One region of the Paenibacillus sp. LS-5 genome, then DNA from elsewhere that is predicted to be linked to it. Evidence: riboswitches for the same ligand, from Rfam matches in the RefSeq annotation. Region 1 holds a riboswitch; each other region holds the start of a gene.
The links. Region 1 has a riboswitch for cyclic di-GMP ahead of AC0MA3_RS17265 (S-layer homology domain-containing protein). Riboswitches for the same ligand answer to the same signal wherever they lie in the genome.
Positions count from the first base shown of each region.

Region 2: linked by a shared signal. The riboswitch ahead of AC0MA3_RS13445 (fibronectin type III domain-containing protein) and the one ahead of AC0MA3_RS17265 (S-layer homology domain-containing protein) in region 1 are both predicted to bind cyclic di-GMP.
Region 3: linked by a shared signal. The riboswitch ahead of AC0MA3_RS21375 (anti-repressor SinI family protein) and the one ahead of AC0MA3_RS17265 (S-layer homology domain-containing protein) in region 1 are both predicted to bind cyclic di-GMP.
Region 4: linked by a shared signal. The riboswitch ahead of AC0MA3_RS18085 (PA14 domain-containing protein) and the one ahead of AC0MA3_RS17265 (S-layer homology domain-containing protein) in region 1 are both predicted to bind cyclic di-GMP.

Region 1 is NZ_JBWAVA010000011.1:195,643-203,303, reverse strand. Features, by position in the region: gene AC0MA3_RS17270 (DUF6531 domain-containing protein) at 1-2,466, opposite strand, end outside; gene AC0MA3_RS17265 (S-layer homology domain-containing protein) at 2,492-4,540, opposite strand; cyclic di-GMP riboswitch class I at 4,592-4,684, opposite strand; gene AC0MA3_RS17260 (DUF6953 family protein) at 4,918-5,154, opposite strand; gene AC0MA3_RS17255 (ABC transporter ATP-binding protein) at 5,306-6,349, opposite strand; gene AC0MA3_RS17250 (ABC transporter permease) at 6,391-7,191, opposite strand; gene AC0MA3_RS17245 (ABC transporter permease) at 7,188-7,661, opposite strand, start outside.
Region 2 is NZ_JBWAVA010000007.1:201,404-209,064, reverse strand. Features, by position in the region: gene AC0MA3_RS13455 (methionine ABC transporter permease) at 1-405, shown strand, start outside; gene AC0MA3_RS13450 (MetQ/NlpA family ABC transporter substrate-binding protein) at 468-1,313, shown strand; cyclic di-GMP riboswitch class I at 1,593-1,689, shown strand; gene AC0MA3_RS13445 (fibronectin type III domain-containing protein) at 1,731-5,837, shown strand; gene AC0MA3_RS13440 (fibronectin type III domain-containing protein) at 5,861-7,661, shown strand, end outside.
Region 3 is NZ_JBWAVA010000017.1:59,699-67,359, forward strand. Features, by position in the region: gene AC0MA3_RS21355 (hypothetical protein) at 1-708, shown strand, start outside; gene sipW (signal peptidase I SipW) at 710-1,297, shown strand; gene AC0MA3_RS21365 (TasA family protein) at 1,384-1,992, shown strand; gene AC0MA3_RS21370 (helix-turn-helix domain-containing protein) at 2,286-2,618, shown strand; gene AC0MA3_RS21375 (anti-repressor SinI family protein) at 2,708-2,863, opposite strand; cyclic di-GMP riboswitch class I at 2,892-2,984, opposite strand; gene AC0MA3_RS21380 (2-oxoglutarate dehydrogenase E1 component) at 3,422-6,292, shown strand; gene odhB (2-oxoglutarate dehydrogenase complex dihydrolipoyllysine-residue succinyltransferase) at 6,344-7,645, shown strand.
Region 4 is NZ_JBWAVA010000012.1:177,309-184,969, forward strand. Features, by position in the region: gene AC0MA3_RS18070 (glycosyltransferase) at 1-831, shown strand, start outside; gene AC0MA3_RS18075 (UDP-glucose dehydrogenase family protein) at 836-2,176, shown strand; gene AC0MA3_RS18080 (sugar phosphate nucleotidyltransferase) at 2,528-3,901, shown strand; cyclic di-GMP riboswitch class I at 4,115-4,195, shown strand; gene AC0MA3_RS18085 (PA14 domain-containing protein) at 4,209-6,506, shown strand; gene AC0MA3_RS18090 (glycosyl hydrolase) at 6,706-7,661, shown strand, end outside.

The sequences.
Region 1 (7,661 bases):
GTTATTGGATACAATCCCGCCAACGACCATTTCCTGGGCAATGTTCATCTCTACACGAGTGTTGATCGATAAATCTCCGGCAATCAGGATCCGCTGGGCATCAATCGTAAGCCCCCCGCTGTTGTAGGTCAGACTGCCCGTCTGCAGCGTATCTCCCACCTTGACGGAAGAATCATTGTTGAGATGAATCGTTCCCCCGGACCACAGATTACCGTATAAGCCTTGAACCTTCTGCACATCCAGCGCCAGCTTAGTATTGGCATTCAGTCCCTGCTTCAGGATCAATGTGCCGTATACCCGCACGGTGATATCCTTATTCGTATTCATCCCGTCCACGATCAGGACTACAGGCTTGCTGGGCGATCCGAAGGTAACACTATCTTCCACATTCAGCTGGCCCGAACTGACCACTGCCGGTGAAGCACTGCTGGCCGCAATCGCACTTTGAATGTCAGCAATCCCGCCTGGAGCCGCAACCGCAGAGGCAATATAAGCATTCCGCTTGCTCTCAATCGTTCCGATACTGCCAGCCAAATAGCCGGCTATGAGCGGTTTCAGTCCTTCAACAATCTTGTATGCCGGTGCATGGGCGAGATTGTTCATCGTCCCGGATAGAATCACTTCATCCGAGTCGGGAATATCATGCCCGTTCGCAGGGTCAATCCCTGTCACACCTTCATCAGGCTCTTCTCCCCGGACCACTGGAGCCACTCGCCCTTCATAGCTGGAAGAACTCGCATTCCCATAAAAGTCGGTAAAGCTGGTCACACGCTGATGATCATCATAGGCTACGCTCATCGCCGCAGTCCCTTTGGGGTCTGTTACGCTGAGTACGTGATGGCTGCCATCATAGGTTAGATGGGTCGTGGCACCATCCACATCTGTAATGGAGATCAGGTCTCCACTTGCCGGACTGTAATGGAAGGACATCTGCCGGCTGGCCATATCCGTTACAGCGGTCAGCTTCCCTGCTCCATCATAACTTAAGCTCAGAGAGGCCCCGGCGGTACTGACCGTTTCCAGCTTCGTTCCCTGATAGGCAAGAGTAATAGTATTCCCGTTCAAATCCGTGACCGATTGCAGCAGCCCCTCCGTGTTGAACCGGTACCGATCACCTTGAGGCGATGTGAGGGTGTAGGCACCTGCAGATGGCGCACTTAGCGTCCAGTCGGTCCCGCGCGGGGTCAGATAATCTCCTCCGGACAAAGGCACATATTCAAAAAGCGAACCGTCCGGACTCCTAACCTCCACCTTACCGCTGCTCAGCGGGTTCAGCTTCCATTCGTAGCTATGATGCCATCCCAGGCCACTGACACCTGTGAACGGATCACGGCTCAGATAGCTCAGTCCGAATTGCAGCGGCATCAATGCCTGCAGCCGGATCGAATCACTCGAGTAGACAAAATCTCCCCGGGCCGGATCAACCGGCGCCTGTCCCGACGGGTTCACAATCCGCAGCCGGTCCCGGATGGCCGCTTCCGTAAATTGTGACAGATCCCCGCTGGAGATAACCCGGGTCGTCTGGGGATCAGTCAGCAAAATGGAGGTTAATCCGCTGATTGTTCCCGCTGAGGTCGCAGACAGGTTCAATACGGCAATGTCCTGCGCCTTTTCCTGCATGGCCTGAACCGTATCCAGCTTATAATAATAAGCCGCCAGAGCTTCCCAGCTGATTGAAAAAGCAGGGGCCGGCGCTCGCAATACCGCAAGCGGCTCCGAATACCCTGAGACCTCACCGGCTTTCTTCGCTCTCGCCGTGATATGCGCGGCTTCCCCCAGCTTGATCCCGATCTGCTGGCTCCATTGTCCTGCGCTGTTGACTGCAATATTGGAGAACAGCTTGTCCTCTCTAGTGGATGGGTAGTAGAGTTCCACTTCAAGCAGAGATCCTGGCTCAGCAGTCCCGGATACTACAGATTGACCGGAGACAGCTGGTTTGATCTGCAATGCTGCCGGAGGCGCTACTTCGTCGCCGCCAAGAATTTCAAAGCTGGCAATTTGCCCGTAATATACGCCAACTCCATTATATTCAGCAGGGGAGATGCAGACGTTGTAGCGCCCTTCATCCAGGGGCACGCCTCCGATCTTGCCATCCCACTCATATTTGTGAACGATGTATTCCCCGTTCAGCTTCGTGTCATATACACCGCTCGTAATCAGATCCCCGAGGATCGGGGCTGAGCCGTCTTTTTGCGGAGTACACAGGTTAATCTTCGTCTCATGTTTGTCTTGACCGTTATCCGCAGCATTAAAGCTGAAGGAGATGACCGCTTTATTCCCAGATTCCGGGTTAAGCTCACTCGGTTCAATCCGCATATTCGTTGCGGCAAAGACTGAGGATGTGAGGTTGGTAAGTCCCGGAAGAACCGGGAGATATGAGAGGACCAGCAGCAGCGCAAGCATGAGGTTCACTCGCGCCTTCAAGCTGCCGCTGCGCCACTTCCTTGTTATCGTTCGAAATATCATAGACTGATCTCCTATCCGTTATAAGTTATAGTAATTTCAGCTCGGCCAGCAGCTTGTACATAATAACTGCCGCTTCGGCTCGCGTAGATGAATCCTTAGGCTTCAAAAGCTGTCCGCTGCCCTGCACCAGCTTCTTCCCGACCGCAGCCGCTACGGATTCCCGTGCCCATGCGCTAATATTGCCATTGTCCTTGAATCCGGCGAGTCCAGCCTCACGCTTATCCAAATCCGCAGTAGCGGCCAGGCTTCCCGTAGTGCTGTCAATCGCCCGCATCAGCATCACCATCATCTGTTCACGGGTCAGCGGATCATTGCCCTGAAAAAGTCTGGCTTCTCCGGTTACGATTCCGGCCTTTGCTGCCGCCTCCACATACGCATAGGACCAGTTCGCAGCTGAAACATCACGGAAGGTCGCTGTATCCGGCTTCACCGGCTGTAATTGAAGCGCTGCTGCCAGCAGTTTGGTGAATTCAGCCCGGGTCAGGATGCCTTTTGGCGCATACACGGCTCCATTCATTCCATTCACAATTCCTCTGGCCGCCAGGACCTCTACGGCTTGCTGTGCCCAGTGGCCTGACAGATCCGTGAACCCAATGTCGCGCAGCATAACCGCATACAGTCCGGAGGCTGTAATCTTGGCCTGCACATAGCCTTCCTCTGCCGCAGTTACACCGCCAATATAGCTCCAGCTTCCCTTTGCCGGATCATAGCTGTAGATTCCAAGCTTCTCCTGCGCTGTCGTCCAAGGCTCTTCGTGCGGATATCTTACCGCCAGCTTTGCCGGGATGTGGAATGGGCTACTGGCTTGCACTTCCCAGACGGAACCTGCTTTTTGCAGTTTTTTGCCGTTTGCGTCGAGCAGTACCTTCGTATCCAGCTCTGCTTGAGCCAAGCTTACCGTGGTAGGATCCGGGAACGTTCCTGCTGAAATCTCCAGCCGCGCCCAGCCTTCCAATACAGACAAGGTACCTCCAGCACTGCCGATCACTTGACTGTCCTTGGCTCCGGTGACTACCGGGGTCTTCACTTCCGTAGCCGAACCCGTACCGGTGTTTGGAGTTGTTCCCGGACCGGTCGTGGTTGACCCTTGTAAATCAACCGATCCTATATAGTTATCACTCCTGCTGTACAGCAGCTTATCGCCGCTTATGCCGATCAGCTTAGCCCCTGTCTCTATCGCCGGCAGCCGTTCTACCGCATAGGTTGAGAGGTTTACTTGATGAAGTGTAGCCGTACCGTTCATGTCTTCCTGAAAAACAGCCCGCTTCTCACCTATGGACATAAAGGCATAATCTGTTCCTCCGGATTTCATCTCTGTGAGATCCACAGGCTGAGCCGTCAGATCGTTGATATTCAGCAGCACAACCTTGTTCCCGGAGGTGCTGTTCTTTTGCTTGAAGAGCACATAATTTCCGTTAAAAACAAACCAGTCCACGTAATTCGCTCCGCCCAGACTAACCAGCGCGCGTGTAACTCCACTGCTTAAATCCAGCAGACTAAGGCCCCCGTCACGGGCATTCTTATACACCACATTCCCATCAGCCAGTACCGGAAAGCGTCCCTCACCTAAGTCGGCTTCAAGGCCCGTAGCCAGATCATGATAGATCATGCTGCCGTAATTGTTGCGCTCATACCAGACCACGCCGACACCATCCGTAGTCGGATTCCCATAGGGGCCGGACTGCTTGTTAAGCTTGATACGGGTGCCTGTTGCAAGATCCGCAGTGTAGATATCCCAGTTGAGCGAGGATTCCGGCTCCGTTCCCTTGTCCGCCCACACGGCTGTGTTGCCGCCCACAGAAGGCGCATCCTTGGCAGATGAACCGGTCGTAAGCACTTTACTTGTTCCGCTGGCTTGACTTAGCACGTGCACCTGTTTGACCCCGTTCGCATCTGCTTCCAGCCACACAATCCGGTCACCGGATACACTGTAGTCCGTTCTGCCCGGGTCTGTCCCGGCTGCCGAAGCCAGCTTCGTGCCAAGCCCCCCGCTTAACAGGCCGCCAAGCATGCATACCACCGCCACTGCGGCCACCATGTACCGCGACAACTTCATTTCCCTTGCAAACCTCATTCACTTCTCTCCCCCAGCGCTATTTATAGGCACGCCAAAAAACCAAGTGCCTTGAGCGGCCCGGCTGCCCTAACATCCTTCCCGGATGAAGTAGGCCCGTGGCTTTGCGTCTCCGACTTTCGTACGGGTTTGCCTTTGTTCCAAACTCGGTTTTCTGTCCCTTTATCCTTATGTATTTGTGACTTTAGATGTATAGGACTCTATAATTATCGGAATTTATTCCTGTAAAATTAAGATATTCTATTCCTTCCTTATTTAGGGATACGGATATAGAAAAAAACCACATGGGGAGTAGTGCCCGCATGTGGTTCATGTCAGCTCCTATACTTGTTGAAGGGCCATACTGCTTCAGGTGAGGATGGCTATAGGGACCTTTATCAGGTCCAGGCCCACAGGAATCCGTCGCGGTCCCAGGCAATTCTTCCGGCATGCAGCTTGCGGAAGGCCTTCTTCACATCCTTGGACAACGAGGCATTCCCGTTCTCATTCACATACACAAACTGCTCGCCAAAATTGGCCTTCACATATTCTATCGCGGCGGTCTGGTGCAGGGTTCCCGTAAAACGGATCTCCTTGACCATCCACTCCGCTACATCTTGTGCGGTTGCTTCCATTAAGGTACTGCTCCTTCCTGTACATCCCTCTGTAACGCCTACTCATTGTACCATGAATAGGGCCCGCCGCGCGGCACGGGACTTGACGGGTAATGGACGAGGCAGCGGGCGGGCGATGGGCGGGGCGGGCGGGGCGACCATTACCTACCTCTCACGCCCCCTCCTGCTCCAGATGCAGCAGTTGGGAAGGATCCAGCAGAAGAGTTACAGAATCCCCTTCCTGTACCCGCAGCCAGCGGCCGTCATTGAGCAGGTCTACGGTCAGGCTAATACCCTCGGCCACGACAGTGGCGCGGATAATATTGCCCAGAACCGACACCGATATAACATGTCCGCGGACATCGGACATGCCGTCCGCATCATCCTGAATTGCTTCACCCTCCGGCAGCAGAATGACAGCCTCGGGACGGATCGCAAAACGGTCGGAACGGCTGTCAATTCTGCGGAACAGCGCGAGTGCCTCCGCCCGGCTGAGTACGTTATAGCTGCCCATGAACCGGGCAGCGAATTCTGTGCGGGGCGCCTTGTACAGCTGCTCCGGGGAGCCTTCCTGCACCACGCGACCCTGGTTCATGATGCAGATCCGGTCCGAGAGGATCAGCGCTTCCTCCTGGTCGTGGGTGACGAACAGCGTCGTCATCCCGAGCCGCCGCTGAATATCGCGGATTTCCGCCCGCAGATTCTTGCGGATTTTGGCGTCTAGCGCGCTGAGCGGTTCGTCCAGCAGCAGCAGCCTCGGCTGGACGGCCAGCGAGCGGGCCAGCGCCACCCGCTGCTGCTGTCCGCCGGACAGCGCCTGCGGATAGACATCCCGCTTGTCTTCGAGATCGACCAGCGCCAGCAGCTCTTCGCACCGGCTGCGCCGCGCCGCCGGAGCAACGCCGCGCATGCGCATCCCATATTCCACATTCTGACTGACGGTCAGATTGGGGAACAGCGCATAGGATTGGAACACCATGCCCACATCCCTGCTGCGCGGCGGCAGCTTCGTCAGCTCCTTGTCCGAGAGCCGGATGCTGCCGCTATCCAGCTCGGTCAGCCCGGCGATGCAGCGCAGGAGCGTGCTTTTGCCGCATCCGGAAGGACCCAGCAGCGTGACCAGCTCCCCCTCTGCAATGTTAAGATCCACGCCGGCTAATACTGGCGAATCGCCGAAGCTTTTGCGGACCCCCTGCAGCTTCAAAAAATCGTTCATTCCCCGATCCCTCCTTATTGTGGGCCTTCAGCCGCTAGGTCTTATTTCGCCTGGCTTTTGATCTTCATTCCAAGCTTCATCAGCACGGCCGACAGCAGCAGAATAAACACAAAATAGGAAATGGCTATCGCGCTGGCCAGATGTCCGCTTTCACCCACACGCTGGTACAAATAGACCTGAATCGTCTGGATATGGCCGCCCACCAGCATATTTGTCAACACGAACTCCCCGAACAGCACGGAGAAGGACAGCAGCGCGGAGACCATGACTCCAGGCCAGATATTCGGCAGAATCACATTCACAAAAGCCTTACGTCTCGGGGCCCCAAGCAGTTCGGCGGCATTCAGCAGCTCTACGGCAGATACGCTCAGCAGACTGTTGCGGATGCCCTGATACATATACGGCAGGATGACCACGAAATAAGCCCCAACCAGCAAATAAGCGGTACCCGAAATGTCGAACGGGCCGGAGGAATAGGTGCGGATCAGACCTACAGCCGCCACGACTCCCGGCACGGCGTAAGGCAGTACAACAATCCCCTTCATGAAGCTTTCCCAGCGCGGAAAATAAACCGTAATGACAAAAACAGCCGGCAGCATCACGGCAAGGCTGAGCAGAACGCTGATGATGCACAAATACAGCGAGGTCCACAGCGCCTTCAGAAAACGGATATCCTGAAACATGTCACCGAACCAGTTCATTGTCCAGCTCCGGGGCAGCAGTGTATTCTGCCAATCCTGGGCAAAAGCGTACAATCCCGTTGCCAGCAGCGGCAATAGCAAGTAGGCCATGAGCAGGAACATGAAGGTGCGCGGGGCAAAGCCCGCCTTACGGGTATTCATGATCCCGCCTCCTCACGGACTGCAGATAGGCGCCGTCTGGATAATCCGCTGCTGCGCTCCCGCCGCGCGGCGCTTTTGCCGCTGAATCCTTCCATCCGCCGCACCATCCGCTGATTGAGGAACACAGCCAGCAGCGTGCTTAGTGCCAGCAGAACCGCGAGTGTGCTGCCCATCTCCGGCTGGGTCACCACATCGCCGGCGACCAAAGAGCCGATGCGGACAGCGAGCAGATTGTAGTTCCCGCCAACCAGCGCATAGGCCGTGGCATACGCCCCCATTGCATTGGCGAAGAGAATGCCAAGTGTGCCGAAGATCGCTGGAGACAATACCGGCAGACCGACCGTTTTCCAAAATTGCCAGGGTCCTGCCCCGAGCAGGGCTGCTGCCTCTTTCCACTGCTCCCGGATGCCATAGAACGCCGGATATAGCAGCAATAAGGCCAGCGGAATCTGGAAATAGACGTACACCAG
Region 2 (7,661 bases), on a different contig from region 1:
GGTACGGCCATCGGTACTATGGCGGCAACCGTACCGCTGTCTATCGTCGCTATCGCCTATTATTCACGGCTGGTGGAGCAGTCTTTGCTGGAGGTTCCCAAGGGCACAATTGAGGCCGCATTGTCTATGGGGGCATCGAAGCCGGGTCTGATCTTCAGGTTCCTGTATATGGAAGCCCGTTCGGGGCTCGTGCTGGGACTGACGGCTTCGACGATCAGCTTCATTTCATTTTCAACAGTGATGGGAGTAGTCGGCGGAGGAGGGGTTGGCGATTTCGCCATCCGCTACGGGTACCAACGTTTTGAGACGGCGGTAATGGTCTATGCGATTCTGGTGATGATACTGCTGGTGCAGATCATCCAGTATGCAGGAAGTACACTGGCAAGGCTGCTGGATAAACGCTGAGAGACCGGGAAGTCGCTGAAGTAAGATAATAACAAATATAAACATGGGGGTTCATTGCACAAATGAAAAAAACATTGAAATATACGCTTATGCTGCTCGTACTGGTCATGATTGCCGCAGGCTGTGGAAACAACAAGGAGGCCGGAAATACACCGGCAGCAACCACACCGGCAACAGCTAACGCCGAGCCTGTGAAAATTAAAGTAGCCTCGCTCATCCCGCCGATGACTGATATTCTTGACATCGTGAAGCCGCTGCTGAAGGAAGACGGAGTGGATATGGAGATCGTCATCCTGTCCGACAATGTGCAGCCAAATGAGGCATTGGCGAATAAGGAAGTGGATGCGAACTTCTTCCAGCACGTACCCTACATGGAGCAGTTCAATGCGAGCAAAGGTTCCAAGCTAGTTCCGGTTCAACCGGTATATGATGCGATCTACGGTGGATACTCCAAGCGCTACAAGGCTATTGCCGACCTGCCGGAAGGCGCGACGCTGGTTATGGCGAATGACCCCTCCAACATTGGGCGTTCACTGCAAATGTTCGCTAAGGCCGGACTGATCAAGCTGAAGGAAGGCGTGGGCATTCAAGCCACCCAGGCCGACATCACCGAGAACACCAAAAAATTTAAGTTCGAGGAAGTTGACCTGCTGATGCTGGCCCGCATGCTGGATGATGCCGATCTGGTGGCCATGACCCCTGCTTATGCCAGTCCGCTTGGACTGACACCGAAGAAAGATGCGCTGATCACCGAAGGTGAAGATTCCGAGTTCACCATTACACTGGTGGCACGTGAGGACAACAAAGACTCCGACGCTATTCAAAAGCTGGCCAAACGCATCAGCGGCCCGGAAGTGAAGAAGTTCCTGGAGGACAAGTACGCAGATATCGCGTTGCCTGCTTTTTGAGGGTAGATCGTTGAGTCATATCAAATTAAAGAGAAAAAAAGACTACCTTTTTCTGAAAAGGTAGTCTTTTTTTTCTGGATTCATCTTTTTCATAAGGTGAGGGTGTTATGATTTCAACGCCTTTATTATATTAGATACAGATGAAGGAAATTAAGTTTTTGATAGGAGTTAGAAGAATAAATATTAATAAAAACATAAAAATATAATTGTAGGAAAAATTTATATGTTGTAAGATACGAATATTACGGACATACATACTTTTGGTAAACAAATGCAAGCAAAAGACAATAGCAAACCCGACCGAAAGGCGGGGACGCAAAGCCACGGGCCTAGGACCTTCGTCGTAAGACAGTGTTATGGCAGCCGGGTTGCCTAATTGGCTTGTTTTTTTGTGTCTAAAAACTGGGGGGATTTACGATGAAAAGCTTCAACTCTAAGGCACTGGTCTTTCTGTGCCTTGCACTTATCCTGCAACTGGTTATTCCATGGAGGGATATATCAGCTGCGGGCGTGAAGGTCACTGCATTACCGTCACTTAAAGTAGATTTCCTGTACCAGGGAGCCGAGGAAACCAAAGGCTATTTACCCGATTACGGCGAGTTATACGGAGTACGAAATGGATTTAGTTACGGCTGGTCAAAGGAGCAGTCTGTAACATCGGTTGTTTATAGTACATATGGGACGCCACTAGAAAATTCCTTTATACGTTTACAGCCTGATTCCATTTGGGAGATTGAACTACCTAATGGGACCTATGATCTTACTGTAGCAGTTGGAGATGAAGGAAGGGATAGTCTGAATGTTATGCACGTGGAGAACACTACCATTTTGGATAAAATATCCGTTCCTGCAAAAGGGTCTTTTCTGGCCAGTCATACTACTGAAGTTAAAGATGGAAAGCTGACATTAAGCGTGGGTGATTCTGCTGCAACTACCGCATTGCAATACATAGAAATCTCTCCTGGATTATCTACCAAGGCTGTACGCCAGATGGTACCACCCCAGATTGCTTTACCGGTTGAAGGAAATGAAATCGAAAGTGATCAGGTGATTCTGTCCGGTATTCAGCGGAATGAGCATAATATGGTCCCGGCAATTCACGTCCCTGGCATACAACCTGTGATTCAAAGCTATATGACTAGTCAACTAAATGAGATGCAGGCCAAGTGGGCCCCATATGAAAAAAATGCAATCAGTGTGACCAGTGATGCCGATGCACTGATTAATGCGATTAACAGCAGTACGGACCCTGAAGCTATAATTCGTACGGGACAGCTGAATCTGGATAAATCAGTAACATTTGGTTCTCCTACTCACCCCGTCTTTCTGGTAACAGACGGAATTAATACTAACTCAAGTATCACCATTACAGTATATGGGACACTTATCGTAAAAGGGAATTTCAATGCCAATACTGGAGCTCAAATAGTTATTCTTCCGTTAGATCATACCAATTTCTCTCCAGGAGCTAGCCTGAGAGTAACAGGTACCTTACATCTAAATAACGATTCAAACCTGAAAGTGGCGGATGAAATTGTAGTAGGCAGTCTGATTTTTAATAACGGTGACCTTGGAATTAATGCTCGCCGGTTAATTGTTGAGGACAGTCTGCACATTAATACAAAAATTGATATGAACATTGAAGAAGAGATGCTAGTCGGTGATCTAATATCCAACAACAGTACTGCCAATATCAGGATCGCTTCAGGTGACTTTTTCGTCAGCAAGGATGTCAGTGTGAATAATCATTTAAATATTGTTACCTCAGGCATATGGGCAATTGGGGGGGACATAACCTCTAACCAGAAACCTACCGTTAAATCTGGAGGCAGTGGTGGCCAGACTAAATTTAAATATGCTCCCTATGGGCTGAAATCAGAATACTTCGCCGGGAAAGAGTTTACCGGATCTAATAAGACGTTGCTAGATGCCAATATTAATCTTGAAGGTAAGCTGCCGGTCAATTTTCCTGCTTCGGGCGTCTCTGTTCGTTGGACTGGACAAGTATTAGCCTATACGTCCGAATTGTACGAATTTATAAGCCGTACCAATGGCGGAATTCGTCTATGGATTAACGATGAGCTCTTGATTGACGCATGGGGGCAGCAGGGAAATAGCTCTCAGCAGGGAGAAATTAGGCTGGAAAAGGGGCAGTTCTATAATATCCGCATGGAATTTGAGAGCGACAACAATCAGCCGCAAGCTACTCTCTCATGGATGACCAGCTCCGTTCCGGAAGAAGTAATTCCTCAGGGGCAATTAAGTCCATTTGCAGTACCTGAGCTTTCATTTTCCCCGTCTGCATCAGATATAAGTCTGAATTGGACACCTTCATTTAATGCAGAAGGTTATGAAGTGGAAGCGGATGGCAAGGTCGTCGTTTTAGGCAATCAAAATGACTATACTCATGCGCCTCTCGATTCCGGTACACTCCATACTTACCGTGTAAGAGCAAACGCTGGAACTATACACGGGGAATGGTCTGTCCTCCACGAGAAATGGTCTCTCCCAGGAGTACCTGACAATCTGCAGCTAACTTCAACGAGTAATCAAATCCGGCTGGAGTGGGATTCTGTAACCGGAGCTAAGTACTATCAGATTGAATCGAACGGGACGATCGTAAATAACGGGAATTCTACTGTGTATGTTGAAAAAGGCCTGAACCCGAATATGCAGAGAGCATACAAGGTAAGGGCGGTTAACTTAAGTGGTCCCGGTGGCTGGAGTGATGTGGTTGCCAGAACGACACTACCGGGAACGTCCGGCGGTCTTCAAGCCTTTGCGAAGGATACCTATATTGATGTCAGCTGGGATTCCGTATCAGGAGCCCAGTGGTACGATCTTGAAGTTGATGGAACATCAATTAAGACGTCCGGAACTGAATACAAGCATGCAAACCTCCAGCCTAATACAAGCCATACCTACCGGGTACGTTCCGGCAGTGCCTTAGGCAACAGTGAGTGGAGCGGCGTAATTACTGTAGTAACGCTGCCTTCCATACCTCATAACGTACAAGCCACTGCCGAACGTGACCGTATCGTTGTTAATTGGGAGCCAGTGGTAGGGGCAACCCGTTATGATATTGAAGTGGACGGTGCTATCAAGGATAACAATATGAACACAAGCTTTATGCATCAAGGGCTGTCCTCAAATACAGAACACACATACAAGGTGCGCGCAGTAAGCGGATCTGTGACCGGTGAGTGGAGCGAAAGGGTCGTGAGTACTACTCTTGCTGATTTCCCCGTGAACGTAAAAGCTGTAGCTGCAGCTTCACAGGTAGAGCTTTCTTGGGATCCTGTTACTGGAGCTGTTGGCTATGATGTGGAGGCGGATGGGCAGATTGTTCATCTTGGTCTTGATCTTTCCTATGTTCATGCAGGACTTGAGCCACATACTGAACACAAGTATCGGGTTAGAGCTAGAAGTAAGGCTGGAGTCAGTCTCTGGAGCGAGAAGGTTACAGCTGTGACCTTGCTTGGGATTCCTGAAAATTTTGTATTTACAATTAAGATGAATTCTATCACCCTTGCCTGGGATCCAGTGGTTGGTGCTACCAGCTATGAGGTAGCTGTCGATGGAGAAATTGTTGACGCCGGTGCTGCGACAAGTTATACCCATGAAGGATTGGCGCCTAACTCGATTCATGTCTATCGGGTCAGAGCTAAAAACGATCGCGTGACAGGGGCCTGGAGCAGAGTTTTGACTCAGACAGTTGGCCTTGGTATTCCTGTTATCAAAGAAGCTATTCCTTACAGTGACAAGATCTCAATCAGATGGAATGAGGTTGAGGGAGCGACAGGTTATGATGTGGAGATTAACGGAGTAGTAACAGACAATGGCTCAGAAACAACTTATGTACATCATAATTTACCTTCCGGGGAGTCGTGTACCTTCCGGGTACGTGCGAAAAACACAACGGCACAGAGTGGCTGGAGTGAATCTGTTACCGTAAAGACTACCTCGAAAATCGTCAAATTCATATCGTCTACTGCGACGACAAATTCTATCCTACTGGAATGGACTTCCGTAGCAGGGGTCAGCAGTTATGATCTTGAGATTGACGGCGTTATCGTTCAGGGAATCTCATCTACCACTTATACGCATAAAAATCTGAGATCTAACACCATTCACAGCTACAGAGTTAGAGCGCATAGTGATGGTCAAAATAACGAATGGTCTGATCCTCTTCAAAAAAAGACTATCACAGAACTGATAGCCAACGTTGGTAAAGACAACATTTTTAATTTTGTTGTTGTCGCACCCCCGAAGAGTGGGCCTGAAGGATCCGTAATTACGATTAGCTATAATCCTAACGAAGTAGAAGTATTGGATCTGAGTACGGTAACTCCGGCAGCTGAATTAACTGCCGGGCCTGTACCTACTGCTGGAATGAGCATTAGGAGCGTTATTCCGGGCAAGATTGTGATCACTGTGACTAACTCCGGCTCAACGTTTGTTAATGGGATACGATTTCTTGCCAAATCGAATAATTCTTCCAGCATCACTTATGTAGTTGAATAGCTGTCTATGAAGGAGTGGAACAATTGAAGCGTTTATCATGGATTCTGTGCTTGCTGCTTCTATTTTCGGCTGCCGCATTTCCTCCGAAGGCGTTCGCCAGAAGCAGTGTCGATATCGTATTTATCATTGATAAATCAGGCAGTATGGATCCTTCATTTGCTGCTGTCAAAAATAATGTTAATGATTTTGCCAATAGACTTGCGGCCCGCGGAATATCATATCGTCTTGGCTTAGTTGTATATGAAGATGCTGTGCAGCAGTATGATTTGACCAGCAACGTGGATGTTTTTAAGAATCAGGTTGGCTCTATTTGGACTGAGGGGGGAGTAGAAAATGGACTGGACGCCATTATGCAGGCCGCCCAGACCTATCCTTTTGATGTCAACGCCAAGAAATACTTTATTCTGATCGGTGATGAAGTTGTAACAAGTAACAATGGATACAGTGTACCGGGCACCATCGATTACTTGAGAAGTATGCAAATTACACTGTCCACTATAGGGATTGACTACATTAGGCCCCAGTTCGAGCAGCTATCCAGCAATACGGGAGGGATGTATCTCGATCTTAACAGCAATTTCAGTACGAGCCTTACCAGTATTTTTGATCAAATTCAGCAGATGCCAACACTTGAAGTTCTGAGTCCTACATCAGGTCAAATGCTGAGTGATTTAAATACTGGGTTTATTCCCACAGTCAAGGTTACAGACCCGGATAGTGATTCATTGCAGCTGGCTTATTATGTAGATTCAGAGACATCTCCCAGAGATGTCAAAACAATAACTAACTCGAGGAATCCTCAAACGGTCAGCTTTAACGCGCTGAATATCGGAACGCTGGCCGAAGGGGATCATGTACTAAGATTCACAGCCTATGACGGATCAGACACTGCGAGGGATTCAGCAACCATTAGAGTGGACAAAGCAAAACCCGTTCTGGGGGCAGTAGGAGTTACATCGACAGCGACAACTGTACAAATCACCGGATCGGCCTGGGATGCGCTGTCAGGTCTAGATTCCTCGGCCTATCGCTATACGGTTGGAAGCTATATTAGCCCGTGGACGGCTGCACCAACGAATACGATTTCGAACCTCACTCCAGGAACGGCGTACAGGGTTGTTTTTGAGGCTCGTGATGTAGTGGGGCATGTTGCTGCTTACGAGAGCACTATTCATACCAAAGCACAAACTCCCACCATCACCAATAATCATGTTTCGGAGTCGGGGGCTGTAATCGGCTTCCAGGACAGTAATGCATCAACAACTGCGTACCAGATCAAGTCCGGAGGTCAATATGTCAGTGCAACTGGACAACTGACTTCAACAGCTTCATGGATCACTGCATCCAATAAAAGTTTTACCGTTAACGGACTGGCTTCCAATACGGATTATTCCTTCCAGGCTAAAGCCCGGAATCTGATCGGTGAAGAAACGGGCTATGGCAATGTGCTGAATGTAAGAACACTGGCAAATCCACCGACAGATATCACGCTCAATTCCAAACAAACCTGGGTGCAGGTAGGCTGGACGGCCGTTCCTGGTGCTATCCGGTACGATGTAGAAGCTGACGGTATAGTAACAAATACCGGTACTTCCAATTCTTTTACGCATAGCGGGTTATCTCCCAATACACAGCACCGGTACCGCGTTAGGGTCACTAATGCGGGCGGAACAGGAAACTGGAGTCAGACAGCAACCGTCTTTACCCTCCCTGATCCGCCAGTTGCTCCAGTCAACGTAAAGACTGTACCGACTCAGACAGAGGTTAAAGTTACTTGGGATAGTGTCGCCCGAGCCGATTCTTACGATATCCAGGTTGACGGAA
Region 3 (7,661 bases), on a different contig from region 1:
AGTCAAAGCGGCGTGCTCTCCGAATCCTTTACGGCTTCCATAGCGGCAATCCTTCGTTATCTCGAGTCCATCCAGAACCGCAATACTCCATTACCCTTAACGGTTAATGAAGCTGTCTACAACCCATTCAATTCCAGCCTGGAAGAACCGTCAGAGCTCTTTCCAATCCTGACTGCTTTCAACCAGCCAAAGGAAGAGTTATCCATAGAGCTGATGTCTGCCTATGACAAGCTGGAGGCAGAGCTGAACAGTGCAATTGAGACGACAACAGCTAGCATATCAGGACTGGAGCAGCAGCAGCAGTTGATCAGCCAGACCCGCGTCAAGCGGCTTGAAGAGATCGAGAAGGCCCGCCAGGAAGAACTGGATAAGGCCAAGCTGGAGGAAGAATCCAAGGCAGCCCTCGAGAAACAGCAGAAGGAAGACGAAGAGAAGGCCAAAGCGGAAGCCTCTTCCAAACCGGAAGCATCACCTACACCTGAGCCGAAAGCTACTCCTACACCTGAGGCCTCTCCTAAGCCTGAAACCGTTAAGGAACCTGAAGCCAGCGCCACTCCGGCACCTACTGCGGGCGACCAGATTACCCCTTTGGATGGGGATGTGGTAGAGATACCTTCCGAACAACCCCAGGCAACAGAGTCTCCGATGACAGGTCCGCAAAAGACTGCATCACCTTCGGAGCCACAACTCAATAAAGGTGGAGACTGACATGCTTATCAAAAAAATAATCAGCCAGATATTATCCGCATTGATGATTTTGATCTTTGTGGTACTGCTAGCAGCTGTTGTAGTGTCCAGGGCCTCGGGAGGCGAACCCACCCTTTTTGGATATGAGATAAAATCGGTGCTTTCCGGTTCAATGGAGCCTGGTATTCAAACCGGATCCATTGTCGCCCTGAAGCCCGGAGGAGATATGACCCGGTTCAAAAAAGGGGATGTCATTACCTTTCTTAGCGAGGGCAATATTCTGATCACTCACCGTATTGTGGATGCTTCAGCCAAGAATGCTAACGGCGAGGTCATCTATCATACAAAAGGCGATAATAATGACGCTGCGGATATGACACCCGTAAGTTCCGGAAATATCGTGGCCGAGTACACCGGTGTTACCGTTCCTTATATAGGATATGCCATGAATTTCGCAGCCTCCAAAGCAGGCAGTGTGGTTCTGATGATCGTACCTGGATTACTGCTCCTGCTCTATGCGCTCTACAGCTCATGGAAAGCTCTTACGGCTCTTGAGAAAAAGAACACCCCACTTCTGGAGACACCTCCGGGAACTGACACACAGCCCTGATCCGGTTGTCCGCTTCCGCTTACGAAACGGAAGATACAATATATACATTTATCATTCGCTTCACAAATCAAAGGAGGAATATGAATATGGGTATCAAAAAAACATTGGGTTTTGGTATGGCGTCGGCAGCACTCGGTTTGTCTTTGATTGGGGGAGGTACCTTTGCATATTTCAGTGACACCGCTACAAGTACAGCAACCTTTGCGGCCGGCACACTGGATCTGAACTCGGATCCCTCCGTCATCGTAGATATCCCTAACCTGAAACCGGGTGATACTGTAACCAGATCCTTCAAGCTCAAAAATGACGGAACCCTTGATATCGGCTCTATTCTGCTCAAAACTACCACAGAGGTTACCGATACCCTCGGTGACAACAACGGTGTAGATCTCAGCAAATTCATCAAGGTCAAATTCCTGAAGAACAATGATAAAGGAACAATTCTCACACCGGAAGTTGTCGTGTACGAAACCACACTGGATGCCCTGAAGAGCCAAACCCCTGATCTTGTAAACAATACCGGCCTGGATCAGATCTGGACAGAAGCCGATGGTATCAAAGCCAATAGCAGCGATAGCTTTACGGTTAAGTTCGAGTTCGTAGATAACGGTGAAGTACAGAATTACTTCCAGAAGGATAAGCTGAAACTGACTTGGAACTTCGAAGCGAAGCAAGGCCCTAAAAAAGATTATTAATCCACAGCCGACTGCAATCTGAAAGCAGCCTGTTCTGATTCCGGTTCCGGAGCAGAATAGGCTGCTTTTGCCCCTTATTACGTTGATTTTTGTCCATTTTACGGAAATTTGTTATACTGACAAGTGGAAACGGCTGCGCATTCCTTTACAAGCGTATAATTCCGAAGCAGCAATACCCCGTATTGCTTCAGGGGTCCGTTTCAGCGAGAAATATAAGGATGATGATGGTGCAGAACCTAATCCTCATATTTTAACAAAAAGTACGGAGGGGCGTTGCAATCGTGCCGGATAATATGGGAAGTCGCATCCACGAGCTCCGTCTGGAAAAAGGCTGGTCTTTATCCGAATTGGCGGACAAGGCAGATGTGGCAAAATCATACTTAAGCAATGTAGAAAGAAATATTCAATCCAACCCCTCAATTCAATTTATCGAAAAAATCGCCGATGCGCTCCAGGTGTCTATTCACAGCCTGCTCTACGGCGACCCTTCAGAAACTGACGAATCCCTACTTGATGGCGAATGGTTCCGGCTCGTTCAGGAAGCCATGGCTTCCGGTATAAGCAAGCGGGAATTCAAAGAGTTCCTAGATTATCAAAAATGGCGTCTGGAGCAAAAGGATCAATAATGGCCGTTTGTTCGTAAACGATACAGAAAAGGGCACAGCGTATGACCGCTATGCCCTTTTCTGTATGTATTCCCGCAAAGTGAACGCCCCTACATCGCCTGCAACGCTGACTTTTCTCTTAAAAACCGGCGGATTTCATCCGCATCAATGCCTGCCTTCTTCGCCGACATCAGCAAATACACCCATTCTAGATCCAGATCACCCATCAGCAGTTCTCCGTCATTTCCCTGGTTGGACTTTTCCAAGATATCTCCTCCTAGAATATTTGCGTCCCCAGGCAGTCCAGCCGTCGTAGTAGATAGAGAATTCTACATTAGACCCGAGACTTTGTGTCCCTGCCTTTCAGCAGGTTTACCCTTTACTGGATCCTTTACATGAAAGGATCTGGTTAGAAATAAATGAAACCGTTATCCGCAACTACATTATATAATATCTTACAAGAAAAGTGTGTCGATTTCTGGGAATTTTTTTAGTGTAAGTAGTGCAAAAGAATAGTTTTTTTGCTGGGATTTGTCCAAGAGCTATGACTTTAGAAAGAGTTTTAGGAGCATATACGGTTATACATGGGTAATTATTACCGTAGAGTTCGATTCAGAACCACCTTCTGGCAACCGATATCTCTTTTTCATCATTCATGGACTGAATCATGCCGTTTTGCGAACGGATTCCCCGAAAGTATGAATTGATTACATGCCTTGAAAGTAGCACAATAAGATGAGGAATGAAACCGCAAACATCGCAGCTCCACCCATCGCTCAAGCCACATGCGGCACGTGGAGTTCATCCGTTAGGAGGATGTATTCATGGCAGTAAAAGAGCCCTATAACGAATCCATTTGGAGTAAGTATCACGGCCCCAATCTGGGCTACATTCAAGAGAAATATGAGCAATTTGTTCATGATCCATCATCCGTAGAACATCATTACCGCGATTTATTCACTATATCCGGCCCTCCTCCGCTCGCTCCGGATACCGCTGCGGACCCGCAGCCTGCTCTTTCGGGAGGCACCGAGTGGCTTCGAAAGGCCGTACGAGCTTCCAAGCTAATCACCAATATTCGTATATATGGCCATATGGCCGCCAATATCGATCCGCTGGAGCAGGGGAACAACCCCATGGCGAAGTGGCTGGATTATGAGACTTATGATCTGACCCGCGAGGACCTGATTGCCTTGCCTGCTTCGCTGATCTGGGAGAATTCACCGCCGGATGTCCATACCGCGTGGGATGCCGTTCACCGGATGCGTCAGGCGTATACGCAGACTATTGCCTACGAGTTCGGACATGTGCATGACGAACAGGAGCTTCGCTGGCTGAACAGCCAGGCGGAATCCACCAGCTCTCCTGCTCCACTGAATAATACCGAACGCAAGGAACTGTTGAACCGTCTGATCCAGGTGGAGCAGTTCGAAACCTTCCTGCATAAGACTTTTGTCGGCCAGAAACGCTTCAGCCTGGAAGGCAATGACGCGCTGGTGCCCATGCTGGACGAGATTGTCCGTGCCGCAGCGCATGATGGCGCAGAGCATATTCTAATGGGTATGGCCCACCGCGGGCGTCTGAATGTGCTGGCTCATATACTCGGCAAACCTTATGATATTATTTTCTCGGAATTCCATCACTCCCCGAACAAGGAGCTCTTCCCTTCTGAAGGCTCCATGGGGATTAACTATGGCTGGACCGGCGATGTGAAATACCATCTGGGTGCTGACCGTGCCGTACGCGAAGGCGAGACTGTCCGGACACGTATCACCCTGGCCAATAACCCGAGCCATCTGGAATTCGTCAATCCTGTCGTTGAAGGATTCACCCGTGCAGCCCAGGAAGACCGGAAATCTGCGGGTTTGCCGCAGCTCGACACGAACAAGGCCATGGCCGTGCTGATGCACGGGGATGCCGCATTTCCGGGTGAAGGAATTGTTGCGGAAACGCTCAATATCGGCAAGCTCAAAGGGTACTCCAACGGTGGTACGGTGCATATTATCGTCAACAACCGGATTGGCTTCACTACCGAGAGTGAAGATTCCCGCTCCACCCATTATGCCAGCGACCTTGCCAAAGGCTATGAAATTCCTGTGGTTCACGTCAACGCCGATGATCCGGAAGCCTGCATCTCGGCTGTCCGCTTGGCCTGTGCCTACCGCAACCAGTTCAAAAAGGATTTCGTAATCGATCTGATCGGATACCGCCGCCACGGCCATAATGAGATGGATGATCCAGAGACCACTCAGCCGATCGTATATGGCAGAGTGCGGAACCATCCGACCGTCTACCGTGTCTATGCAGAGCGCCTGCAGCGGGAGAAGCTCATTACAGCAGATGATGTGAACCAGATGAACACGGATGCCGAGAAAGTGCTGCAGGAAGCCTTCGATCTGATGAAGGAGGGCAAGCGCAAGAACGGTGAAGCCAAGAACTCTGTGCCGCTTGAGACGGAGGTAACCCAGCCGCAATCTACCGCGGTACAGCTGGAATCGCTCCAGCAGATCAACCGTGAGTTGCTGACCGTACCGGACGGCTTCAAGGTCTATCCGAAGCTGGAGCGGATTCTGCAGCGCCGCAAGGATGCGCTGAATGACGGGGAACGGGTGGACTGGGCACTGGCCGAAACCCTGGCATTCGCCACCATCCTGAAGGATGGAACACCGATCCGCCTGAGCGGTCAGGATTCCCAGCGCGGGACCTTTGCCCACCGCCATCTGGTGCTGCACGACAGCGAGACCGGCGCGCTGTTCTCTCCGCTCCACCAGCTCAGTGATTCCAAGGCCTCCTTCGGGGTGTATAACAGTCCCCTCTCGGAAGCCTCGGTACTTGGCTACGAATATGGCTACAATGTATTCGCGCCAGAAACCTTCGTAATCTGGGAAGCACAGTATGGTGACTTCGCCAATGCTGCCCAGGTTATCATTGACCAGTTCATTGCTGCCGGACGCGCAAAATGGACACAGCGCAGCAATCTGACGATTCTGCTGCCGCATGGTTATGAAGGGCAAGGCCCTGAGCACTCCAGCGGCCGGCTGGAACGGTTCTTGCAGCTCTCTGCTGAGGAGAACTGGACCGTGGCGAACCTTAGCTCCGCTGCGCAGTATTTCCACCTTCTGCGCCGCCAGGCTGCCTTGTGCGGCAAGGGCGATGCCCGTCCGCTCGTGATCATGGCTCCGAAGAGCCTGATCCGTAACCCGCGCAGCACCTCCGCTGGAGCTGAGCTGGCCTCCGGCGGATTCCAGCCTGTACTGCCCGAGCCGCTTCTTGGCGGTAGCCCGGGAGAGATCAAACGGCTGGTCGTGTGCAGCGGCAAGGTGACCCTTGATCTGCAGACCGAGCTGGAAGCTGCCAAGGATCAGGATTGGTCCTGGCTGCATATCCTCCGTCTGGAGCAGCTCTATCCGTTCCCCGAACGGGAACTGGCGGCACACTTAAGCTCGATGGGTTCCCTTACCGAGATCGTGTGGCTTCAGGAAGAACCAAAGAACATGGGCGGCTGGAGTTATGCTGAGCCCCGGCTGCGGGCTATCGCCCCGCAGAACGTCAAGGTTCAGTATATCGGCCGTCCGGAGCGTTCCAGCCCGGCCAGCGGTTATGCCGATGTGCATACTTTTGAGCAGCGCCGTATAGTAACAGAAGCCCTGAAATTGAATTCGCAAGTACAAGCGGCTGTACCGTCCTCCAGATAGAGGACGGTGTCACGATAACGTAAACTATACTATTTGGGGAGGTAAGGGCCTGTGTCCGAAATTAAAGTACCCGATTTGGGCGAATCTATTTCCGAAGGAACCATTTACAAATGGCTGGTAAAAGAGGGCGATACGGTCGGCCAGGGGGATGTGCTGGCTGAGCTGGAGACTGACAAGGTCAACCTGGAGATCAGTGCGGAGGAGGACGGCGTCATCTCCTCCATTCTGCGCCAGGCCGGCGAGAATGTAGCCGTCGGCGAAGCGATCGGCATCATCGGCGCCGGCACGGCAGGCGCCGATGCGCCGCAGAACACTGCGGCCGGCAAGCCGGAGGCTCCTGCTGCAGGCAGCGAAGCTCCGGTCGCCGCCGCACCGCAGGCCACGGCGCCAGCCATTCCCGCCGCACCGGAAGCAGCGGCGGCAAGCTCTGCGGCCCTGGCTTCGCCGGGGGCGCGCAAGCTTGCGCGGGAGCGGGGCATCGACCTCGGCGAGGTCAGCGCCCGCGACCCCATCGGCCGGATCGCTACGGCCGATGTGAAGGGCCATGGCGCAGCCGGGCCGGAGGCCGCTGCGCCAAGCGCTCCGGCAGCGGCGGCCACGCCTGCGCCGGTGAAGCCTGCGGCGGCAAGCTCTGCGCCGCAGGAGGATGGCAAAGCCGTCGAGCGCAAGCGCATGTCGCGCAGACGGCTGACGATCGCAAGCCGCCTCGTCGAGGCGCAGCATACAGCGGCTATGCTGACCACCTTCAACGAGGTGGACATGACCGCGATCCTCGACATCCGCAAGCGCCGCAAGGATGCCTTCAAAGAGAAGCATGATGTCGGACTCGGCTTCATGTCCTTCTTCACCAAAGCGGTGATCGGCGCACTCAAGGCCTACCCGCTGCTGAACGCAGAGATCGACGGCGAGGATCTCCTGATCAAGAAATACTATGACATCGGCATTGCCGTGTCTGCCAAAGAAGGCCTCGTTGTGCCGGTCGTCCGCGATGCGGACCGGCTCAGCTTCCCGGAAATTGAACGGAAGATCGGTGAGCTGGCTTCCAAGGCCCGCACGAATACGCTAAGCCTGCCAGAGCTGCAGGGCGGCACCTTCACAATCACCAACGGCGGGGTATTCGGCTCGCTGATGTCGACACCGATCCTCAATACACCGCAGGTTGGTATTCTCGGCATGCATAAGATCCAGCTCCGTCCAATCGCCCTGGACGAAGAAAGAAGCGCCAACCGTCCGATGATGTACATCGCACTGTCCTACGATCACCGCATCGTGGACGGCTCGGAAGCCGTAAGCTTCCTAGTCAAGGTCAAAGAGCTGCTGGAAGATCCTGAGTCGCTGCTGCTGGAAGGCTAGTCTTCAATCAGATACC
Region 4 (7,661 bases), on a different contig from region 1:
TCCAGCAGTGCTTTTATGAAAAGCATACAGGTACCCGAGTCTACGTTTCATCTTTGCTATTGTCATACTCCGATGCGGTTCGCCTGGGACTATGACACTTACATGGAGCGGCAATCGAATTCCGGATTGTTCAAAAGACTGCTAAAGGTATACATGCAGCGGCTTAAAAATTGGGATCAGCGGACCTCCAAAAATGTAAACCAGTTCGTTGCCAACTCGTCCGTGGTTAAAAAGCGGATTCAGAATTATTACCACCGGGACGCGGATGTAATTTTTCCACCGATTAATACGGCACGCTTCAGCAGTTCGTCCTCTATAGGCGATTACTACCTGATCGTATCCCGGCTTGTATCCTACAAACGGATTGATCTGGCGGTGGAAGCTTTCAACCGCAATGGTCTGAAGCTGTATATCGTCGGTGACGGGCCGGACCGCAAGCGTCTGGAGGGCATGGCCAAAGACAATGTATCGTTCCTGGGCCGGCTTGAGGATGCGGAGGTTACGGGGATGATGTCGAAGTGCCGGGCATTTATTTTTCCCGGTGAAGAGGATTTTGGTATCACCCCGCTCGAGGCGAATGCCGCAGGAAGACCGGTGATTGCCTATCAGGCCGGAGGGGCGCTGGATACCATCGTACCCTATGTCAACGGCGTATTCTTTCAGCACCAGGAAGTTGATGATTTACTTAAGGCCATTCATGAAGTGGAGTCCTATGCGTGGGACATTGGGCAGATTATGGGCCATGCGCGTAAATTCGATGAACAGGCGTTTATGGTTCAGTTCAAGCAGTATGTGGAACAGGCCTACGTCAATTTTCTAAAAGGAGGATGATTGTATGAAGCTGACAGTAATCGGTACCGGCTATGTCGGTCTTGTATCTGGCGTATGTTTTACTCTGAATGGGAACCATGTGATTTGCGTAGATAAGGATGAGGAAAAGATCAATAAGCTCCGCCGGATGGAATCTCCTATCTATGAGCCGGGTATCGAAGCACTGATAGAAATGAACTTGCGTGAGGGCAGGCTGTCATTCTCCTCCGATCTGCAGGATTCAGTAAGACGCTCTGATATCGTCATTCTGGCCGTAGGGACACCTTCACTACCAGGCGGCGAAGCAGATCTGAGATATATCGAAGGTGCAGCCATAGAGATCGCCCAAGCGATGGAAGGTTATAAAATCATCATGACCAAGTCGACAGTTCCTGTTGGCACGAACGAAAAAATCCGCGGCATTATCGCCTCCCACACGAATCATCCCTTCGACATCGTCTCCGCTCCGGAATTCCTGCGTGAAGGCTCGGCCATCCGCGATACGCTCCATCCTGACCGGATTATCATCGGACTTGATAACCCAGAGCTTGAGCCTACGATGCGCCAGCTTCACCAGGGCTTCACGGAAAATGTATTCGTAACGGATATCCGCAGTGCGGAAATGATCAAATATGCATCCAATGCTTTTCTGGCAACCAAGATCTCTTTTATCAATGAGATTGCCAACATTTGCGAAAAAGTGGGAGCTGATGTAACCCTGGTGGCGGAAGGCATGGGGATGGACCGGAGAATCGGCTCCTCGTTCCTGCAGGCCGGCATCGGTTATGGAGGCTCCTGTTTCCCGAAAGATACCAATGCGCTGATCCAGATTGCGGGCAACGTGGACTACGAGTTCAAGCTGCTGAAATCCGTAGTCGAGGTGAACAAAGGGCAGCGGTTCATGATCATCTCCAAGCTGCATGAATCGCTGGGCAGTTTGCGTGGTGCAGTGATCGGTGTATGGGGTCTGGCTTTTAAACCGAACACCGATGATGTACGTGAAGCACCTGCCCGTGAAATCGTTGAAGCCCTGGTGGCTGAGGGTGCCACAGTGAAGCTGTACGACCCGATTGCTGCGGATAACTTCAGACAGCAATACGATCATCCTCAGCTTCGCTGGTGCGCACTGCCGGAAGAAGCTGCGGAAGGCAGTGATGCAGTATGCTTGCTGACCGACTGGAGTATGTTCAAGGATATTGATCTGCACAAGCTTGCAGGGAGTATGCGCCGCCAAGTATTGATCGATGGCCGCAACGTCTTCTCCAAGGAGCAGATCGAAGGCACCGGCATCGAATATCATTCCGTCGGACGCCCGCAAATGGGGGGCCTTAGCGGCTACTCCCCCAGCGTAGCCGGAGCGATCTAATCCTTTGATCTGATCTGCTCTTGCTTGCTCTTAACTGCCGTGCATAGAAGCGGCAATAGCTGATCTTTAGCAGTGAGCTTCACCTGCAAATGCATTAAGCTTTGGAAGCTGTTAAGGGAAGGAACGGAGAGGAATTTTGGAACTGTAGGAGCGGAAGCGACCGCCTTTGTCACCGGATTTCAACTGCGCTTAGCAATCTAATCGAAGAAATCTGGTGACAACAGCGGCCGAAAGTCCAAATATTCCTTGCAGTGACTCCCGTTACAGCTCGATTCCAAGCTTTTCACAAGTCAAAGCTCACAATAACAATCCGATATTATCGCGACAAAACATAAATAGGAGGGTTCACTTATGAAACTGGTACTTCTATCTGGCGGTTCTGGTAAACGTCTCTGGCCACTGTCCAATGACTCACGTTCCAAGCAATTTCTGAAGGTACTGCAAAGTCCGGCAGGTGAACCGGAATCCATGGTACAACGTGTATGGAGACAGCTGCAGGAGACAGGGATGGCAGAATCCTCCTTCCTGGCGACCGGCCGCAGCCAAGTGGAGATGATACAGAGCCAGCTCGGCTCAGAGGTGCCAATCATTGTGGAGCCGGAACGCCGTGATACTTTCCCGGCCATCGCATTGACTGCAGCTTATCTATATTCGGTGGCAGGAGTGTCACCCAGCGAGACCGTAGCCATTTTGCCGGTTGATCCTTATGTGGAAGCTTCCTTTTTTGACACCGTCGTCCAGCTTGAAGCAACCATGGAAGAAAGCGGTGCAAACCTGGCGCTGATGGGCGTTATTCCGGAACTGGCTTCTGAGAAATACGGCTATATTATACCTACCAGCGACGAAGCTGCGGCAAGCGGTTATCTGCAGGTGAGTCACTTCCAGGAAAAGCCGGACCGTGTACAGGCTGAGGAGCTGATCAGCAAGGGCGCGCTGTGGAACTGCGGAGTATTCGCTTTCCGTCTGGGATATCTGCTGGATATTTTGCAGCGCAAAGGCTTGCCTTTGAATTATGAGGAGCTGCAGAAGCAATATAAACTACTGAGTTCTATCAGCTTTGACTATGAAGTGGTGGAAAAAGAGGAGAACATCGTAGTTCAGCCTTACGCCGGTTTCTGGAAGGATCTTGGCACCTGGAATACCCTCACGGAGGAGATGAGCAGCAACCACGTGGGCAAAGGGTTCGTAACTGCCGATTCCGAAGGAACCTGCCTGATCAACGAACTGGATATTCCGATTACAGTAATCGGCGCAAAAGATTTAATCATCGCAGCCAGCCCGGATGGTATTCTGGTCACTCACAAAGCAGAAAGCCCGCGGATCAAGGAAGTGCTGAAATCTTTTGAACAAAGACCGATGTACGAGGAACGCCGCTGGGGTCATTACAAGGTTATTGATTATGTGAAATATGATGAGGGCAACGAGGTGCTGACCAAGCGGATTTTCATCGCCGAAGGTAAAAATATCAGCTATCAGCTCCATCATAAACGCAGTGAAATCTGGACGATCGTCAGCGGTGAAGCCAGCATTGTGCTGAATGAGAAGATGCATAATGTGAAAGCGGGAGATGTGGTGCGCATACCGGAAGGTACAAAGCATGCAATCCTGGCACTGACAGATGTGGAGTTCATTGAAGTACAGACCGGCTCAGAGCTGGTGGAAGAGGATAATATCCGCATAACGCTGGACTGGAAAGACATTGCACTTCATCAATTTATTTCTTAAAAATAACAGCGCGAAACATGCTGTAGAATTCGACCGAAACGTCCCGGTTTCTGTATAGGACAGGGTGGAACCTAGGGCTAAACTATCTATTTACCCAATGGTGACAAATCCAAAACAGGTATTAAGAACCATTTATTAAGAAAAATTCATTAATGCTCTAAACTAAAAATTAAATAGCGACGATACTTACGGTAAGAGGGATAATTCCTTCCAATACGAAAAAGGCAAACCTACTCGAAAGATAGGGACGCAAAGCTATAGGGCCTTCGAAAGAGTGGCAGCCTGGCTACCGAAAGGAAGATGAATTTTGACTACTTACCGTAAGTCGCGTCTACTGTGCACCATTTTATCGCTTGCCTTGTTTTTGACTGCTGTTCCACTGGGTTTGGGGACTGCACCTTCCACTGCAGCTGCTTCGAGCTCTTATGCGCCGGTTAATCCGAGTGCTTCAGCAGGAGCCGTTAAGCTGCTTAATGATCTGTACGCCATTACAGGCAAAGGCATTATTACAGGTCAACATGACTACCTGGAGAGCCCGGATGAGTACAGTAACAAACTGAAGGGAACCAGCGGACAATTCGCTGCCCTCCATGGTTTTGAACTTGGTGTGATCAACGGCCAGTCGGAAAGTACAGCAGCAACTCAGCGTAAAAATGTAGTGAACAGTGCGATCAACTGGTATAAAAATGGCGGTATCGTCGCTATGACCTTCCATGAGCAACTGCCGGGGACCTCCTATCTGTGGTCCAATGTGCAGAAAACGCTCAGCCAAGCAGACTTCAATAAGTATGTAACACCTGGAACGGCTGAATATAACAGCCTGATCGCCGATCTGGATAAAGTGGCAATTTCACTCAAGAGTTTGCGGGACGCAGGTGTTCCTGTACTGTGGAGACCTTATCACGAAATGAACGGTGACTGGTTCTGGTGGGGGAAGAAGAGCAATTACACGGCACTTTGGAATATTATGTATGAGCGTTTTGTGGGCGTTCATCAATTAAACAACCTGCTGTGGGTGTGGAACCCTAACGCCCCTAATGCTTGGTCAGATCCATATGAACTGACCTATCCGGGAGCAAATAAGGTAGACATCCTTGCAGCAGACATATATAACAATGATTATATGAACAAGTATCATGACAACCTGGCAATTCTTGCGAACGGCAAGCCTATTGCCATCGGTGAAAACGGTGAAATGCCAAGTACAGCCAAGCTCCAGCTTTATCAGAAAAAATGGGTATACATGATGAACTGGGGAAAAATGCTCTATGATAACAATACTACGGATACTATCAAAAGCTTTATGAGTGACAGTTACACCGTAACGCTTGATAAATATAAAACGGGGTTCGTTCAGACCGTTGCTCCGACCGCAACACCAACGGCCACACCGACCGCAACGCCAACGGCTACACCAACCGCAACACCGACCGCGACACCAACGGCTACACCGACCGCAACACCAACAGCGAGCCCAACGCCTGTACCAACAGCTGCGCCGGCGCCGGATAACTCGGCACAGACGCCTGTTGTGAACGGTCTTCAGGGACAATACTTCAAAAACATGACGCTATCGGGTACACCTGTTTTGGTTCGTAACGATGCTTTGCTCAATTTTAACTGGCGTCAGGCAGCACCTGACACCTTGCTTGGAGTGGATTCTTTCTCGATCCGCTGGACCGGGCAGATCAAACCTTTGTATAGTGAAACTTATCAGATTATCACTACGTCTGATGATGGTATCCGGGTCTGGGTTAACGGAACAGCCGTAATCGACAGCTGGACCAAACAAAGCGGAACCGAGCGTATCGGAACGATCGCTTTGAAGGCAGGCCAACTCTATGATATTAAAGTGGAATATTACGAAAATACAGGCGATGCGAATATTCGTCTGATGTGGCAAAGCCCAAGTCAAGTCAAAGCTACCGTTCCAACAAGTGCTTTGTTCGTGAATAATTCAGTAGCCTCCGCAAGTATAGCATCACTCACTCTTACCGAAGCAACAACACCGGCACCAACGCCGGTCGCGACACCGACACCAACGCCGGTCACGACACCGACACCAACGCCAGTCGCAACACCGGCACCAACGCCGGTCGCAACACCGGCACCAACACCGACCCCAGTACCCATCCAAGTACCAATGTTGGACTTGGCGGCGGCTCCTGCAGCCAACGGACTGCAGGCGGAATATTTCAATAATATGCAGTTAACTGGTACTCCGGCACTTGTACGCACCGATGCTTTGGTGGATTTCAACTGGCGGCTGGGTACACCGGATGCAACGATTGGCATTGATTACTTTTCCGTAAGATGGAGCGGCAAGATTAAACCGCTGTATAGCGAAACTTATCAGATTTACACAACAACAGATGATGGTGTCCGCGTTTGGATCAATAACACTCTTGTAATTGACAGCTGGATGAAGCAAAGCGGGACCGAACGCATGGGAAGCATAAGCCTGGAGGCCGGGCAACTATATGATATCAAAGTGGAGTATTATGAGAATCAAGGGGATGCAAGAGCGCGGCTGATGTGGGAAAGTCCAAGTCAAGTCAAGGGGACGGTCCCTGCCAGCGCACTGTTCCTTCCTTCCGCTTCCTAAGTACTGCTGAATTCATCACCGAACGCCGATACTGGTTAAGACGTTACAATTTTAAAATCCTAAAAGTCCGATGGCCCTGCTAAATAGCAGGGCTACTAAGCTATTTGTCTGCCATGCCGCAGGATGGTGTACTTCCCTTGGAGGGGAGATCATCTAACAAGCATTATGGACAGCATAAGGCTGGAGAGAGGAGATTACATTGAACACTTACCGTAAGTACCGGCTTTTTTCTATGGTTTTACCTATTATTGTTATCTTTTCTTTGATGCCTTGGAGTGAGGTACGGAGTCTCGCTGTCGAAAGAAGTATAGTCATTCCTGTGGAGGCGGAGGAAGTCACACCGGTGAATCCTGCGGCTTCGAAGGAGGCATCCGGCCTGCTTGATTATTTGGTTAGCCTGGGCGGAAAAGGTGTCATTACCGGGCAGCATGATTATCTGGAGAGTCCGGATGAATATAATAACCAGCTGAAGAAGGCTGCAGGGGATTTTGCTGTATTGCATGGATATGAGCTTGGAGCCATCAACAACCAGTCGGAGAGGACTATTGCAAGGCAGCGGCAAGCTGTTGTGGACAGCGCCATTGAATGGTATGAAAATGGCGGTATTGTGGCTATGACATTCCATCAGAATCTTCCTGGTACAACTCCTGAATGGGCGAACGTGCACATGAGTCTTAGCCAGGAGAAGTTCGATGCCTATGTAACTCCGGGCACTCCTCAATACAAAAGCCTCCTTGCTTCGCTTGACGAGATTGCTGTCTATCTGGGGGAATTGCGGGATGCAGGGGTTCCTGTCCTGTGGCGTCCATATCACGAGATGAACGGGAACTGGTTCTGGTGGGGGCAGAAGGATAACTATGCCAAGCTCTGGAACATCACTTATGACCGTCTGGTAAACAAACACAAATTGAATAATTTATTATGGGTGTGGAATCCGAATGCGCCGAACGAGTGGGCAGATCCTTATAGTATCTACTACCCGGGAGCGGATAAAGTGGATATCCTGGCCGCAGATATTTATAATAATGATTTTAAACAATCGTACTATGAAAGTCTGCTCAATCTGGCCGATGGCAAGCCCATTGGCATAGGGGAGAGCGGCGAGCTTCCTGATCCTGCCATACTGTCTCAAAACCAGAGTAAATGGGTATATAC